DNA from 2 places in the Streptomyces sp. NBC_01445 genome. Region 1 is predicted to be linked to the other one. Evidence: riboswitches for the same ligand, from Rfam matches in the RefSeq annotation. Region 1 holds a riboswitch; the other holds the start of a gene.

Region 1 (7,681 bases):
CGTCGCCGTTGGCGCGGTGGTAGCCGCGGACGGCGAGGAGACCGGCCAGCTCGCCCTGCGAACCGGCGTTCGGCTGGAGCGACACCTTGTCGTAGCCGGTGACCTCCGCGAGGCGCTCCTCCAGCTCACGGATGAGCGTGAGGTAGCCCTGCGCCTGCTCGGCAGGCGCGAAGGGGTGCAGCTGGCCGAACTCGGGCCAGGTGACCGGCTCCATCTCCGTCGTCGCGTTGAGCTTCATCGTGCAGGAGCCCAGCGGGATCATGCCGCGGTCGAGCGCGTAGTCCCGGTCGGCCAGCTTGCGCAGGTAGCGCAGCATCGAGGTCTCGGAGCGGTGCGCGTGGAACACGGGGTGCGTCAGGTAGCTGTCCCCGCGCAGGAGGCCCGCGGGCAGCGTGTCCTCGGCGGCCGCGTCGAGCGCGTCGACATCGGCCTCGACACCGAACGCGGTCCAGACGGCGCCCAGTTGGGTACGCGTCGTGGTCTCGTCACACGAGATCGACACGTGGTCGGCGTCCACCAGGTGGAGGTTGACGCCACCCTCGCGCGCGGCGCTGACGATGTCGGCGGCACGCCCGGCGGCCTTCACGGTCAGGGTGTCGAAGTACGCGCCGTGCACGACCTCGACACCGCCGGCCTTGAGGCCCTCGGCGAGCAGCGTCGCGTACCGGTGGGTGCGCCGCGCGATGCCCTTGAGTCCGTCGGGTCCGTGGTACACGGCGTACATGCCGGCCATGACGGCGAGCAGCACCTGAGCGGTACAGATGTTGCTGGTGGCCTTCTCGCGCCGGATGTGCTGCTCACGGGTCTGCAGCGCGAGGCGGTACGCCTTGTTGCCGTCGGCGTCGACGGAGACGCCCACGAGGCGGCCGGGCAGGCTGCGCGCGAACTTCTCGCGGACCGCCATGTAGCCGGCGTGCGGCCCGCCGAAGCCCATCGGGACGCCGAAGCGCTGCGTGGTACCGACGGCGATGTCGGCGCCGAGCTCGCCGGGCGAGGTCAGCAGCGTGAGGGCGAGCAGATCGGCAGCGACCGTGACGACGGCACCCAGCTCGTGAGCCTGCTCTATGACCGGCTTGATGTCGCGGACAGCTCCGGAGGCGCCGGGGTACTGGATCAGGACGCCGACGACGCCGCGCTCGGCGACCTCGGCCGGGATGCCCTCGGAGAGGTCGGCGACGACGACCTCGACACCGGTCGGCTCCGCGCGCGTCTGGATCACGGCGATGGTCTGCGGCAGCGCGTCCGCGTCGACCACGAAGGCGCCGTTCTTGACCTTGCCGATGCGCCGCGACAGCGCCATGGCCTCGGCCGCGGCCGTGCCCTCGTCGAGCAGCGAGGCGCCCGAGGTCGGCAGGCCGGTCAGCTCGGCGACCATCGTCTGGAAGTTGAGCAGTGCCTCGAGCCGGCCCTGCGAGATCTCCGGCTGGTAGGGCGTGTACGCCGTGTACCAGGCCGGGTTCTCCATGACGTTGCGCAGGATGACGGGCGGCGTGAACGTGCCGTAGTAGCCGAGTCCGACCATCGAGTCGAGGACCTGGTTGCGGTCCGCGAGGGAGCGGAGTTCGGCAAGCACCTCGGCCTCGGTGCGGGCCCCGGGAAGATCGAGCGCCTCAGCGCTCTTGATCACGTCCGGGACCGCGGCCGCCGTCAGCTCGTCGAGCGAGCCGTACCCGACCTGCGCGAGCATCTTGGCCTGCGCGGCTTCATCCGGACCGATATGGCGCTGCTCGAAGGGGATTCCCTGCTCCAGCTGGGAAAGCGGAATACGGTTGGCGGTCATTGCGGAGGCCTCCTGGTCACTACGACCTGCGAGGGGCACCACGGCGCGGGTGCCCGGACGGCCTCCCCCTCTGTCATCTCAACCTGAGAGCTTCACCGGCGTGCCCACATCACGAAGGGCATGCCGACTTTCACCGTCGGTGAGAGCGGAGGCCTGAACGCCCGCCCTGCTTTCCAGAGTGACCTCGTCCGTGCGGTACAGGGGCCTGAGAGATTCCGGGGAGGAGTTGCTCCTTCGGCGCCTCCGGTGTCATCCGGAGGACTCTCCCGCACGGGGTCAGCAGCCATGGCCAGCCTACCAGCGGCAACAATGCCCCCGGCTTCGAGTGGCCGCCGTCACCAATGTGCACTTTGGTAGTGCTTACGGATGAGTTGCGATCAGCTGGAGGGCCCCGTGCAGACCGATGTCGATCCGCGAAACCTGATCGGCCGCAAGGCGTTCGACCGCAACGGAGCCAAAATCGGGACTGTCGACGAGGTCTACCTCGACGACGCGACCGGGGTCCCGGAGTGGGCGGCCATACGCACAGGCCTGTTCAGCCGGGACGCCTTCGTCCCCCTGGAGCCGAGCGAGCTGGTGGAGGGCACCCTGCGCATCCCCTTCGAACGCTCCTTGATCAAGGACGCCCCCGACTTCGGGGTCGGCCGTCACCTCTCCCCCGAACAGGAGCTCCAGCTCTACCACCACTACGGGCTCGACATCACGGGCCCGGACGACCCCGAGCCCCCTCAGGACCGCAACTTCGGCAAGATCGCCGGCACCTCAGACGACACCTGACCCGGCACCCTGCTCCCTTGCCTCAACCCGCCTCACGTCGCCCTCCGCCACCAGCGGCAGCGGCTCCGCGGGGACGAGCGCGGGGTCGTCGGTCCGGAACGTACGCACCCGCCCAGGCTCCGAGTACGGCGTCTCGAAGCGCACCGTCACCCGCCCGAGCCCGCTCCCCTGCACCCACCCGTGCCCGAACTCCTCGTGTCGCACGTCGTGCCCGGCCACCCAGCGCCGGTCCGCGGCCTCGACGACCTCTTCGGCAGCCACCCGGCCCTCATCCCCCGCACCATCCACCCCTTCCGTCTCCCCCTCACCCCCGGCCGCGTGCGCCTCGGCCTCGGCCTGCGCCCGCGCCTGCGCGAACAGATCCTCCTGCGTGTAGTCGGCCAGACCCGTCACTCCCACGCCCAGCAGCCGCACCCCGCCCGTCGTGTCCACGGACTCCAGGAGCCGCGCCGCCGCCTCCCGCACCACCGCGGGGTCGTCGGTGGGCCCGCGCAGGGTCTCGGATCTCGTCAGCGTGGAGAAGTCGTAGCGCCGCACCTTGAGGACCACGGTCCGTCCCGACCGCTCCGCCCCCCGCAACCGCTGCACGCACCGCTCCGCAAGCCGCTGTACCTCGGTCCGCACCCGCACCCGGTCGTGGATGTCCACGTCGTACGTGTCCTCGACCGACACCGACTTGGCGTCCCGCTCGGCCACCACGGGCCGGTCGTCGTGCGCGAGAGCCATGGCGTACAGCGACGCCCCGTGCGACTTCCCCAGCAGCCGTACGAGCTCGTCCTCGCCCGCCTCCGCGATCTCCTCGACCGTGGTGATCCCGGCGCGTCTCAGATGGTCCCCGGTCGCCGGCCCCACGCCGGGCAGCGTGCGCACGGACATGGGCCCGAGCATGGCGCGCTCGGTGCCGGGCACGATCAGGAACAGACCGTCCGGCTTGGCCTCCTCGGAGGCGATCTTCGCCAGCATCTTCGACGCCGCGATCCCGACAGAGCCGGTCAGGCCGGTCACGGCCCTGATGTCCTCCCGCAGCCGCTCACCGACCAGCCGCGCCGACGCGGCGTCCCAGGCCGCCTCACCGGCCTCCAGATCGACGAACGCCTCGTCGAGGCTCAGCGGCTCCACCAACGGCGACAGCTCCCGGAGCAGCCCCATCACCTGCTCGCTGACCTCGCGGTACAGCTGGAAGCGCGGTACGAGATACGCGGCATTGGGAGCGAGCCTGCGCGCCTGGCCGATCGGCATCGCCGAGTGCACCCCGAACACCCGGGCCTCGTACGAGGCGGTGGCCACCACCCCACGAGGCCCGATCCCTCCCACGACCACGGCTTTCCCGCGCAGGCTCGGCTTCGATGCCTGCTCCGCCGAGGCGTAGAAGGCATCCATGTCGAGATGCAGGATCGTGGGCGCGGTTCTCACATGTCCGATGCTGCCCTACGGCACTGACAATGCCCCGCCGGACGCATCGACCCAGCTCACACCGCGCGGTTGCGCCGTCTCGCGAGCTCGTCAGCGGGGTTGTTCCCGTGGAGCGTCTCACCGGTGTCGATGCGCTCCCCGTGCAGCTGCGACAGGGCGCTCTCGACGTCCCGCCACACCACGCCGACCGCGATACCGAAGATGCCCTGACCGCCCTGGAGCAGATCGTGGACCTCCGTCGGCGAGCTGCACTCGTAGACGGTGGCGCCGTCGCTCATGAGGGTCAGCCGCTCCAGATCGCCGAAGCCGCGCTCCCGCAGGTGCTGCACCGCGGTGCGGATGTTCTGCAGTGAGACACCGGTGTCCAGGAATCTCTTCACGATCTTCAGGACGACGACGTCCCTGAAGCTGTAGAGCCGCTGGGTCCCCGACCCGTGGGCGGGGCGCACACTCGGCTCGACCAGACCGGTCCTCGCCCAGTAGTCCAGCTGTCGATAGGTGATACCGGCCGCCGCACACGCGGTGGGTCCCCGGTATCCGACCTGCTCGGGCGTCGCGTCGTCATCCCCCTGAGCGACCACCGGCAACACCGTCGGCCGACGCGGAATATGACCGGCCGCGTGGCCGTGAAGCGAGTACGGGCCGCTCTCCGCCGGACTGTGTCCGACGCCCCCAGCCGTACCGTCGCCGCTGCTTCTCACGCCGACCTCCTCTTTGACCTGCCTTCTCGACGGTAGGCAGTCACCAGGGGTGCGTCAACGATCGCCACACTCGGCACGCCGAGTGATAATCACCCTACGAGTGGTTTCCCGTACCTCACCGCGGGGAAAGGCTAGCCGAATGGTCCGGCCGGGCCCCCGGCGCGGCAGCGGCCGCCTTCCGGCGGCCGCTCGCGTCACTGACTGTTGGTCCCGAAATCCTCGGGCGAGATCTGGTCGAGGAATTCGCGGAACTTCTCCACCTCGTCCTCCTGCTCGTCCGGGATCGCGATCCCGGCGTCATCGAGCACACCGTCACTGCCGTAGATCGGCGTACCGGTGCGCAGCGCGAGCGCTATGGCGTCCGACGGGCGGGCACTGACCTCGACACCGCTCGAGAACACCAGTTCCGCGTAGAAGACGCCTTCGCGCAGGTCCGTGATGCGTACTTCCGTGAGCTCCTGCCCGACCGCCTCCAGCACGTCCTTGAAAAGGTCGTGCGTCAGCGGGCGTGCGGGGGCCATGCCCTGCTGTGCGAAGGCGATGGCCGTCGCCTCCCCCGGTCCGATCCAGATGGGGAGGTAGCGGTCGCCTCCCACTTCACGCAGGAGCACGATCGGTTGGTTGGAGGGCATTTCGACCCGGACACCTACGACGTCGAGCTCGTTCACACAGCAACCCTAGGACGTGCCCGGCAGGTTTGGGTAGTCGGGCACTCTTCGATCGCCGGACGCACACCGCGCGAGCACCCCTCGGATCAGGGCAGACGCACGCCGAGCGCGGTCTGCACGAGCGCCCCGTGAAGCTTCACGGTCAGCCCCGCCAGCTCCTTCGCGCGGGCCTGGGCGTGAGCCCTGGTCTGGGGATTGCGATGCCGTCGCAGTGGCGCGACGACCTGTTCGACCAGACCGGCCTCCCGGTCGGCAGCGGCCTTCATCGCCCGCAGATGCCGCGGCTCGATCCCGAAACGGCCCAGTTCCATGACCAGCTCGGCGACCGTGACCGCTTCCGCGTCGTATCCGCCCTCGGGCAGCGGCGCGATGAGGCCGTACGACTCCCACTCGTCGAGCTCGGGGGACTCGATGCCGGCGGCGGCAAGGAGCTCGTCACGGCCCACACGGGCCGCTGTCGGCCCTTCGCCGCCCTCTGGGGCCCGGCCGTCCTCGCTGTCGCCCGGCCGCCCCGTAGAGGGCAGCGTGATCGCTTCTCCCCGCTCCAGGGCGTCGAGCTGTTCCTTGATGACCTTCAGAGGCAGGTAGTGGTCCCGCTGCATGCGCAGTACATGGGCAAGTCGCTCGACGTCGTCCGGGCTGAACTTGCGATACCCCGAGGGGGTTCGCTGCGGCTCGATCAGCCCCTCCGACTCCAGGAACCTGATCTTGGAGATGGTGACTTCGGGGAACTCGTCGCGTAGCACGTTCAGCACGGTGCCGATGCTCATCAGCCGACTGTCCGTGAGGGCGATGCCGTGACCGGCACCGCCCTTCGGTGTTTGAAGCATGGACCTTCCTGACAGGTCAGATGCCCCGCTGGCTCGCGTAGAAGACCAGCCGGTACTTGCCGATCTGCACCTCGTCGCCGTTCGACAGCGTGACCGCGTCGATCCGCTCCCGATTGACGTACGTGCCGTTGAGGCTGCCCACGTCACTGACGGTGAAGGCGCCGTCGGCCCCGCGACGGAACTCCACGTGACGGCGCGAAACAGTCACGTCGTCAAGGAAGATGTCGCTCTGCGGGTGCCGCCCCGCCGTGGTCAGTTCGCCGTCGAGGAGGAAGCGGCTGCCCGAGTTCGGACCGCGTCGCACCACCAGGAGCGCCGAGCCGAGCGGCAGGGCGTCGACGGCGGCCTGCGCCTCCGGGGAGAGCGCCGGCGACAGCGTCTGACCGGTGACTTCGGCGTCGTAGGCCTCAAGGCCCGAAATGGAAATCGTCGAGGTCGTCTCGGACGGACGCTCGGCTCCGGCGCGCAGGGGCGCACCGCAGTTGGAGCAGAACCGGCTCGCCTCGGCGTTACGGTTCCCGCACCTCGTACACACCAGTGCCGACATGGACGGATCCTCCTGCCGCGGCTGCCCCGCGGGGGCATGGGACGCATACGGATCGGGGGTAAACCCTCCACCCGCACTTGAGGTTGACGGTTCTCCGAAACCTATGCGGCCGGACGCGGCAGGGTCAACAGACGACGCGCCCTGTCCGCCCGAAATGTCACCGCCCTGAGGACCGACCTGATCACGGAACAGCGGGCGCTCCGCCCCCTGCACCTCCGCGTCCTGGGTGCGCGGTGCACGATGGCGGGCAGTGGCATTGGCATTGCCGCTGTCCTCACGTGCGCTCTTGCCGAACAACTTCGCAAACAACTTCACGGGCGATTCCCCTTGACCGAAACAGACCCGCCCGTGGGGCAGGACGAACCCTGATTGCACACACCGCCATACATCGGCGACACAGACATCCTCACAACGTCCGTATCCGCCAAACAGTTTCCACCACGCACCCCGCTTACGGTGCGCCGACCCCCCGCAACCTCATGCCCTGGCCGGACCGCCCCCATTCGCCCCCACCTCACTGGGACGACGACTGAGCGTAGTCAGGCCGCTTCGCCGGTCGCAAGGCGTCCACGACGATCTTCTGCGCCTGTGTCACGGTAACGGTGGCCTGCTCCTTCTCCAGAGTCTGAACCACCCCACCAGGGATATTGAGCGCCGGCTCCAGGTCCTGCGGCTTGCCGATGACCTTGAAGACGAAAGGCTCGCCGATCTTGTGACCGTCCACACTCACCTTCCCGCCGCTCGCATCCGTCAAATACGTGTCGGCCACGACCCGGACGTCGTTCACCTGGATCGCCTCGGCGCCCGCCGCGCGTAGCTCCTGGATCGCATCGAGCAGCATGTCCGCCTGCACCGCGCCCTTCTTGTCGGTGATCGTCAGCGTGATCCCGGGGCCCTGCGCCGCCACGGTGCCCGCCAGAATGCCGAGTTGCCGTTCCCTCTCGACCGTCTGCTTGCGGGCCTCC
Region 2 (7,681 bases), 4.3 Mb from region 1:
AACCCCGTGGCCGCCAAGGCGCGCGCCTCCGTCGAGAAGCACATGAAGGTCAGCACGTCGCAGCCGGTGGCCGGCGCCTGGCACTGGTTCGGCGACAAGCGCGCCGACTGGCGCCCCAAGACGTACTGGCCCTCCGGTACGAAGGTGAAGGTCGACGCCGACATGAAGGGCGTCAGCAACGGCAACGGCCGCTACGGCGTGCACGGTTACACGCACTCCTTCACGGTCGGCGACGACGTCCGGGCCGACGTCTCCGTCACCGGTCACACCATGAAGGTCACCAAGAACGGCCAGGCCGTGCGGACGCTGTCGATCAACGCGGGCAGCGCCGAGTACCCCACCTGGAACGGCACGATGGCCGTCATCGACAAGCAGGAGAAGGTCCACATGACCTCCTGCAGCGTCGGCATCAGCTGCGACAAGGGCAGCGCCAACTACTACGACCTGACGCTGCCCTGGGACGTCCACCTCACCCAGTCCGGCACGTACGTCCACTACTCGACCGGTGACCCGAACCCGGGCAGCGGCTCGGCCCGTGGTTCGCACGGCTGCGTCCACCTGTCGCTGTCCGACGCCAAGTGGTTCTACGGCCAGGTCAAGCAGGGCGACCCCGTCACGATCACGGGCTCGCCGCGCGCCAAGGCTCCGGCCGACAACGGCTACGCGGCGTTCAACCTGAGCTGGGACCAGTGGCTCGCGGGAAGCGGGGCGGGGGAGGGCACGACGGCGACCCTGTGAGTGCCGCCGCCCTCAGCCCTGCTGATCGTCAGCACTCGATGATGTTGACGGCGAGGCCGCCCCGCGCCGTCTCCTTGTACTTGACGGACATGTCGGCGCCGGTCTCCTTCATGGTCTTGATGACCTTGTCGAGGGAGACCTTGTGGCTGCCGTCGCCGCGCATGGCCATGCGGGCCGCGGTGACGGCCTTCACGGCGGCCATGCCGTTGCGCTCGATGCAGGGGATCTGGACGAGGCCGCCGACGGGGTCGCAGGTCAGGCCGAGGTTGTGCTCCATGCCGATCTCGGCGGCGTTCTCGACCTGCTCGGGGGTGCCGCCGAGGACCTCGGCGAGGGCGCCCGCGGCCATGGAGCAGGCGGAGCCGACCTCGCCCTGGCAGCCGACCTCGGCGCCGGAGATGGAGGCGTTCTCCTTGAAGAGCATGCCGATGGCGCCCGCGGAGAGCATGAAGCGGACGACGCCCTCCTCGTCCGCGCCGGGCACGAAGTTGATGTAGTAGTGCAGGACCGCGGGGATGATGCCCGCGGCGCCGTTGGTGGGCGCGGTGACGACGCGGCCGCCCGCGGCGTTCTCCTCGTTGACGGCCATCGCGTAGAGGGTGATCCACTCCATGGCGCGGGCCATCGGGTCGCCCTCGGCGCGCAGTTGGCGGGCCGAGTTCGCGGCGCGGCGGCGGACCTTGAGGCCGCCGGGCAGGATGCCCTCGCGGGACATGCCGCGCGAGACGCAGGCCTGCATGACGCGCCAGATGTCGAGGAGTCCGGAGCGGATCTCGTCCTCGGTGCGCCAGGCCTTCTCGTTCTCCAGCATCAGCGCGGAGATGGACAGGCCGGTCTCCTCGGCGAGGCGGAGCAGCTCGTCGCCGGTGCGGAAGGGGTACTTGAGGACCGTGTCGTCGGGCACGATCGGGTTCTCGCCGGCCACGGCATCTTCGTCGACGACGAAGCCGCCGCCCACCGAGTAGTACGTCTTCTCCAGGACGAGGGCGCCCTCGTGGTCGTAGGCGAAGATCGTCATGCCGTTGGCGTGGTACGGGAGTGCCTTGCGGCGGTGCAGGACCAGGTCGTCGTCGAAGCTGAACGGGATCTCGTGGACGCCGAGCAGGCTGAGCTTCCCGGAAGCCTTGATCGCCTCGACGCGGTCGTCGGCCTTCTCCACGTCGACGGTGCGGGGGGAGTCGCCCTCCAGGCCGAGCAGGACCGCCTTGGGGGTGCCGTGGCCGTGTCCGGTGGCGCCGAGGGAGCCGTAGAGCTCGGCGCGTATCGCGGCGGTGTGGGCGAGCAGACCCTCGTTCTTCAGGCGGCGCGCGAACATGCGGGCCGCCCGCATCGGGCCGACCGTGTGGGAGCTGGACGGGCCGATGCCGATCGAGAACAGGTCGAAGACCGAGATGGCCACGGGGAACTCCTAGGTGGGTTTCGGCGGACGCCGTTGTCCGCCGGGGTGGTGCGCAAGGCGATACGGAGGGCGGTGCACGGTTCGGGGCACCGCTCTCACTGTCCAGTGTGCGCGGTGCCCCGAACTTTCAGACGTACAAATGCGTACGAAACTACTTCAGGCCGGGGTACAGGGGGAACTTGTCGGCGAGAGCGGTGACGCGGGCCTTGAGGGAAACCGCGTCGTACTCCGGCTTGAGGGCCTCGGCGATGATGTCGGCGACCTCGGTGAAGTCCTCGGCCTGGAAGCCACGGGTGGCCAGGGCCGGGGTGCCGATCCGCAGGCCCGAGGTGACCATCGGGGGACGCGGGTCGTTCGGGACGGCGTTCCGGTTGACCGTGATGCCGACCTCGTGGAGCCGGTCCTCGGCCTGCTGGCCGTCCAGCTCGGACTCGCGCAGGTCGACCAGGACCAGGTGCACGTCGGTGCCGCCGGACAGCACGTTCACGCCGGTGGCGCGGGCGTCGTCCGAGGTCAGACGGGCGGCAAGGATCTGGGCGCCCTCGATGGTGCGCTGCTGGCGCTCCTTGAAGTCCTCGCTCGCGGCGACCTTGAAGGAGACGGCCTTGGCGGCGATCACGTGCTCCAGGGGGCCGCCCTGGAAGCCGGGGAAGACGGACGAGTTCAGCTTCTTCGCGAAGTCCTTCTTCGCGAGGATGATCCCGCCGCGCGGCCCGCCGAGCGTCTTGTGCGTGGTGGAGGTGACCACGTCCGCGTACTCGACCGGGTTGGGGTGCAGCCCGGCCGCAACGAGTCCGGCGAAGTGGGCCATGTCGACCCACAGGTAGGCGCCGGTCTCGTCCGCGATGCGGCGGAACGCGGCGAAGTCGAGCTGGCGCGGGTAGGCGGACCAGCCCGCGATGATCACCTTGGGGCGGTGCTCCTTGGCGAGGCGCTCGACCTCGGCCATGTCCACGAGACCGGCCTCGTCGACGTGGTAGGCGACCACGTCGAACTGCTTGCCGGAGAAGTTCAGGCGCATGCCGTGGGTGAGGTGGCCGCCGTGGGCGAGGTCCAGGCCGAGGATCGTGTCGCCGGGCTTGGCGAGCGCGAAGAGGGCGGCCTGGTTGGCGGAGGCGCCGGAGTGCGGCTGGACGTTGGCGTACTCGGCACCGAAGAGGTCCTTGACCCGGTCGATGGCGATCTGCTCGGTGACGTCGACGTGCTCGCAGCCGCCGTAGTAGCGCCGGCCGGGGTAGCCCTCGGCGTACTTGTTGGTCAGGACCGAGCCCTGGGCCTCCATGACGGCGACCGGAGCGAAGTTCTCCGACGCGATCATCTCGAGGGTGGACTGCTGGCGGAGCAGCTCGGCGTCGAGCGCGGCGGCGACGTCCGGGTCGAGCTCGTGCAGCGGGGTGTTCATGAGCGACATGGTCGTGGTGTCCCTAGTTGCCGGAGCCGGAGAACGCGTCGTACTCGTCCGCGGAGAGCAGGTCCTTCGGCTCTTCCGATGTGCGGACCTTGAACAGCCAGCCGCCCTCGAACGGGGCGGAGTTCACCAGCGACGGGTCGTCCACGACGTCCTGGTTCGCCTCGACGACCTCGCCGGTGACCGGGGAGTACAGGTCGCTGACGGACTTGGTCGACTCGAGCTCGCCGCAGGTCTCGCCCGCGGTCACCGTGTCACCGACCTCGGGGAGCTGGGCGTAGACGACATCGCCGAGCGCGTTGGCCGCGAACTCGGTGATGCCGACCGTCGAGACGCCGTCCTCGGCGCCCGACAGCCACTCGTGCTCCTTGCTGTAGCGCAGCTGCTGGGGGTTGCTCATGATCTGAATTCTCCTGTACGCGGGTGGGTGCTGCGGAACGAGAGGGGTGTGCGCTGGGTTACTTCCGGCGGCCCCCGTGAGGACTGGTCGGGCTACTTCTGGCGCTTGTAGAACGGCAGCGCCACGACCTCGTACGGCTCGTGGGCGCCGCGGATGTCCACGCCCACGCCCTCGGTGCCGGGGGCGGCGTGCGCCGCGTCCACGTAGGCGATGGCGATCGGCTTGCCGAGCGTGGGGGAGGGGGCGCCGGAGGTGACCTCGCCGATCACCTTTCCGTCGGCGACCACGGACATCCCGGCGCGCGGCACCCGGCGGCCCTCGGCGATCAGGCCGACGAGCCTGCGCGGCGGCGCGGTCTCGGCGCGCTCGGCGGCGGCCTCGAGCGCCTCGCGGCCCACGAAGCGGCCCTCGTTGCCCGTCTTCTCGAACTTCACGACGCGGCCGAGACCGGCGTCGAAGGGGGTCAGCGCCGTCGTCAGCTCGTGCCCGTACAGCGGCATGCCGGCCTCCAGGCGCAGCGTGTCGCGGCAGGAGAGGCCGGCGGGGACGAGCCCGACCGGCGCGCCCGCGTCGGTCAGCGCCTGCCACAGCTTCTCGGCGTGCTCCGGGGCGACGAACAGCTCGAAGCCGTCCTCGCCGGTGTAGCCGGTGCGGGCGATGAGGGCCGGCACACCGGCGACGGTGCCGGGCAGGCCCGCGTAGTACTTGAGGCCGTCCAGGTCGGCGTCCGTGAGGGACTTCAGGATGCCGGGGGACTCGGGGCCCTGGACGGCGATCAGCGCGTAGGCGTCGCGGTCGTCGCGGACCTCGGCGTCGAAGCCGGCGGCGCGCTCGGTGATCGCGTCGAGGACGATCTGCGCGTTGCCGGCGTTGGCGACGACCATGTAGTGAGGAAGACCGGCCTCCTGCTCGCCCAGGCGGTAGACGATCAGGTCGTCGACGATCCCGCCGTCCTCCTGGCAGATCATGGTGTAGCGGGCGCGGCCGGGGCCGATCGTGGACATGTTGCCGACGAGGGCGTAGTCGAGGAGATCGACGGCCTGCGGCCCGGTGACGGTGATCTCGCCCATGTGCGAGAGGTCGAAGAGGCCCGCCTTGGTGCGGACCGCGATGTGCTCGTCGCGCTCGCTGCCGTACCGCAGCGGCATGTCCCAGCCCGCGAAGTCGGTCATCGTCGCGCCCAGCGAGCGGTGCAGGGCGTCGAGGGCGGTCTTACGGGGGACGTTGTTCATGAGTGGTGCTCCAGGATCCCAGGCATGACAGACGAGGGCGATGGTCTTCCTCCCCATCTGTCATCGGAACCTGAGAGGTTCGCCGGCGCCACACGTACAGAGGTGGTCGCGGCTTGCACCTTGGGTGGAGCGGCCGAGGGCCGCCCGCTTTTCAGATATGCCTCGCCCGCGCGGTACGGGGCCTGAGAGATTCAAGGGAGGAACTTGCTCCTTCGGCGCCCCCGGGGACGCGTAGGCGTCCGGGGAGCTCTCCCGCGCGGATTCAAGCGGCCGGTATGCAGTTGGTCGTGCTCTTGGCGCGCACATCATTGCATGCCGACCGTACGGGGAAACCACTTGTAGGGCATTACCGTCTCTTTACACTTGGCGGGCAAGGGTGGCGTGACCGGAACGGGGAGGACGATCACGGTGCACAAGGCAGCGGCGGGTGCGTACGCGGCGGCAGGGGTCGGGCAGCGCGCTGTGCCCCGCCCCGGGGCGGTGACAGGGCGCGGTCCGGTCGTCAGGGATCTGCGCGGCAGAGGCGGCCGCACACCGAGGCGCCTCGGCTTCGCGCGGGGTGACCTGATCGTGGTCTCGGGGCTCCCGGGCAGTGGCAAGTCCACGCTGATGCGCCGCGTGGTCGGTGCCGGGGGAGCCGTGCGCATCGACTCGCAGGACACGCGTGACCGCTGGGCGGCCCGGTTGCCGCGGCTGCTCCCGTACGCCGTGTACCGCCCGCTCGTGCGGCTCGCGCACTTCGCCGGGCTGCGGCGCGCCCTGCGCTCGGGAGGCAGCGTCGTCCTGCACGACTGCGGTACGCAACGCTGGGTGCGGCGCTGGCTGGCCAAGGAGGCCGGGCGGCGCGGCGCGGACCTGCATCTGATGCTGCTCGACGTCGACGCGGGCACGGCGCTCGCGGGCCAGCGGGACCGCGGCCGCGGGGTCTCGCGCTACGCGTTCGCCCGGCACCGCCGCGCGGTCGCGGGCCTGGTGGAGTCCGCCGAGCGCGGTGACCTGCCGTGGGGCTGCGCGTCCGCGGTGCTGCTCGACCGGGACGCGACGGATGTGCTGAACGGGATCAGGTTCGAGGGGAGTTGACCGGCTGCGACCCTCTGTGCACATGCGGACGCGGAGGGTGTTCTGTCGCCCGCACGCGCTAGGGTTCGGCCGCAGACAGAGCGGTTCCAGAGCGGGTGGTAGGCACATGGACATTCCGGCGCAGGCTCACGCACATCCGTACGGCGGGTGGCCGGCCAACGAGCTTGAGGAGGTGCTCGCCGCCTCCCTCGGGGTCGACTCGGCGGGCGGCCGCATCGTCGAGGTCCTCGGGCGCAGCCAGGTGTGGATACCGCTGCCCCAGGGCGGCGGCCCCGGCAGCCCGAACCTCGACCTGCCGACGGTGGAGATCGAGGGCCAGGCCTATGTGCCCGTCTTCAGCTCCGAGGAGCAGTTCCTCGCGGTCGTCGGCGACCGGATGGGCTGCACGGTCGCGCCGGCCGTCGAGTTCGCGCGCGGGCTGCCGCCGCAGGTCGGCATTGCGGTGAATCCGGACGGCGCCGTCGGCGTCCCGCTGCCCCCGCCCGCCGTCGCCGAACTGTGCAAGTCCGACCGTACGCCGCTGGACGGGCCCGCCACGGGCGGCCGGGTCAGCCTCTACGAGCCCGACTGGCAGGACGACCCGGTCGACTTCCTGGCCGCCGTGCGCGAGGAGTTCGAGGCGTCCGGCGTCGTCATGACCGCCCGCCGCTGCCTCGCCAGCGTCGAGGGCGGCGACCCCCTCCTCTTCGTCGGCGTCGAGCTGTCGCAGTGGGAGGGCCCCGCGCGCAACCTGCCCATGGACGCCCTGGGCCGCGCCCTCGGCCGGGCTCCCGCGCCCTGGCCGGTGAACCTCGTCCTGCTCGACATCACCCAGGACCCGGTCGGTGACTGGATGCGCGCCACGCTGCGGCCGTTCTACACGCAGGGTCACTGAAAGCCCGGCGCCGGTCCCCGTTCGGGAAACACGGGAAACTGGTCGACCGCGCGTACGTCAAGTCGGTGCCAGGATCGCCGCTTAAGCTGGTTTCATGACCTGTCTGGGCGGTCCCGCCGCGGGGAGCGGGTCGAAATCGTCGGGTACGTCACGAAGGGGCGGTTACGGGTGAGTGCGTCGGGCACGGCCGCGGCCGGTCAGGTCGAGCACATGCTGCGCCAGGTGACGCCGGGGCGTTACGACGCCTACGAGGCGCTGCTCAACGCGCTCGCGGACCCGGGCGCCGGTCAGGTGTGGATGCTGCTCTGGCACGGCCAGGCCGGTTCCCCCGACGCGCAGTACGGGAACATGGAGGTCGAGGGCTTCTCGTACGCCCCCTGTGTCACCTCCGCCCAGGAGCTGTCCGCCTCCGGCTGGAGCCGTGCGTACGAGGTCGTCGGCGGGGTCGACGCGGCCCGCACGCTCTACCCCGACCACTACGGCCTCTGGCTCAACCCGCACGCGCCCGGCGGCGGTGTCGGCATCCCGTGGCTCGACCTGCGCCGCATCG

Evidence for each region. Region 1 has a riboswitch for glycine ahead of gcvP (aminomethyl-transferring glycine dehydrogenase). Riboswitches for the same ligand answer to the same signal wherever they lie in the genome.
Region 2: it holds a riboswitch for glycine, as region 1 does, so the genes downstream of both, gcvT (glycine cleavage system aminomethyltransferase GcvT) here and gcvP (aminomethyl-transferring glycine dehydrogenase) in region 1, are expected to answer to the same signal.

What each region holds. Positions count from the first base shown of each region.
Region 1 is NZ_CP109485.1:8,222,057-8,229,737, reverse strand. Features, by position in the region: gene gcvP (aminomethyl-transferring glycine dehydrogenase) at 1-1,780, opposite strand, end outside; glycine riboswitch at 1,964-2,059, opposite strand; gene OG574_RS37440 (PRC-barrel domain-containing protein) at 2,174-2,557, shown strand; gene OG574_RS37435 (DNA polymerase IV) at 2,543-3,970, opposite strand; gene OG574_RS37430 (MerR family transcriptional regulator) at 4,027-4,671, opposite strand; gene OG574_RS37425 (bifunctional nuclease family protein) at 4,866-5,339, opposite strand; gene ftsR (transcriptional regulator FtsR) at 5,426-6,169, opposite strand; gene OG574_RS37415 (FHA domain-containing protein) at 6,186-7,148, opposite strand; gene OG574_RS37410 (DUF881 domain-containing protein) at 7,231-7,681, opposite strand, start outside.
Region 2 is NZ_CP109485.1:3,888,667-3,896,347, reverse strand. Features, by position in the region: gene OG574_RS17595 (L,D-transpeptidase) at 1-738, shown strand, start outside; gene OG574_RS17590 (L-serine ammonia-lyase) at 767-2,137, opposite strand; gene glyA (serine hydroxymethyltransferase) at 2,289-3,548, opposite strand; gene gcvH (glycine cleavage system protein GcvH) at 3,562-3,945, opposite strand; gene gcvT (glycine cleavage system aminomethyltransferase GcvT) at 4,038-5,177, opposite strand; glycine riboswitch at 5,225-5,338, opposite strand; glycine riboswitch at 5,339-5,442, opposite strand; gene OG574_RS17570 (AAA family ATPase) at 5,580-6,257, shown strand; gene OG574_RS17565 (enhanced serine sensitivity protein SseB) at 6,364-7,131, shown strand; gene OG574_RS17560 (enhanced serine sensitivity protein SseB C-terminal domain-containing protein) at 7,300-7,681, shown strand, end outside.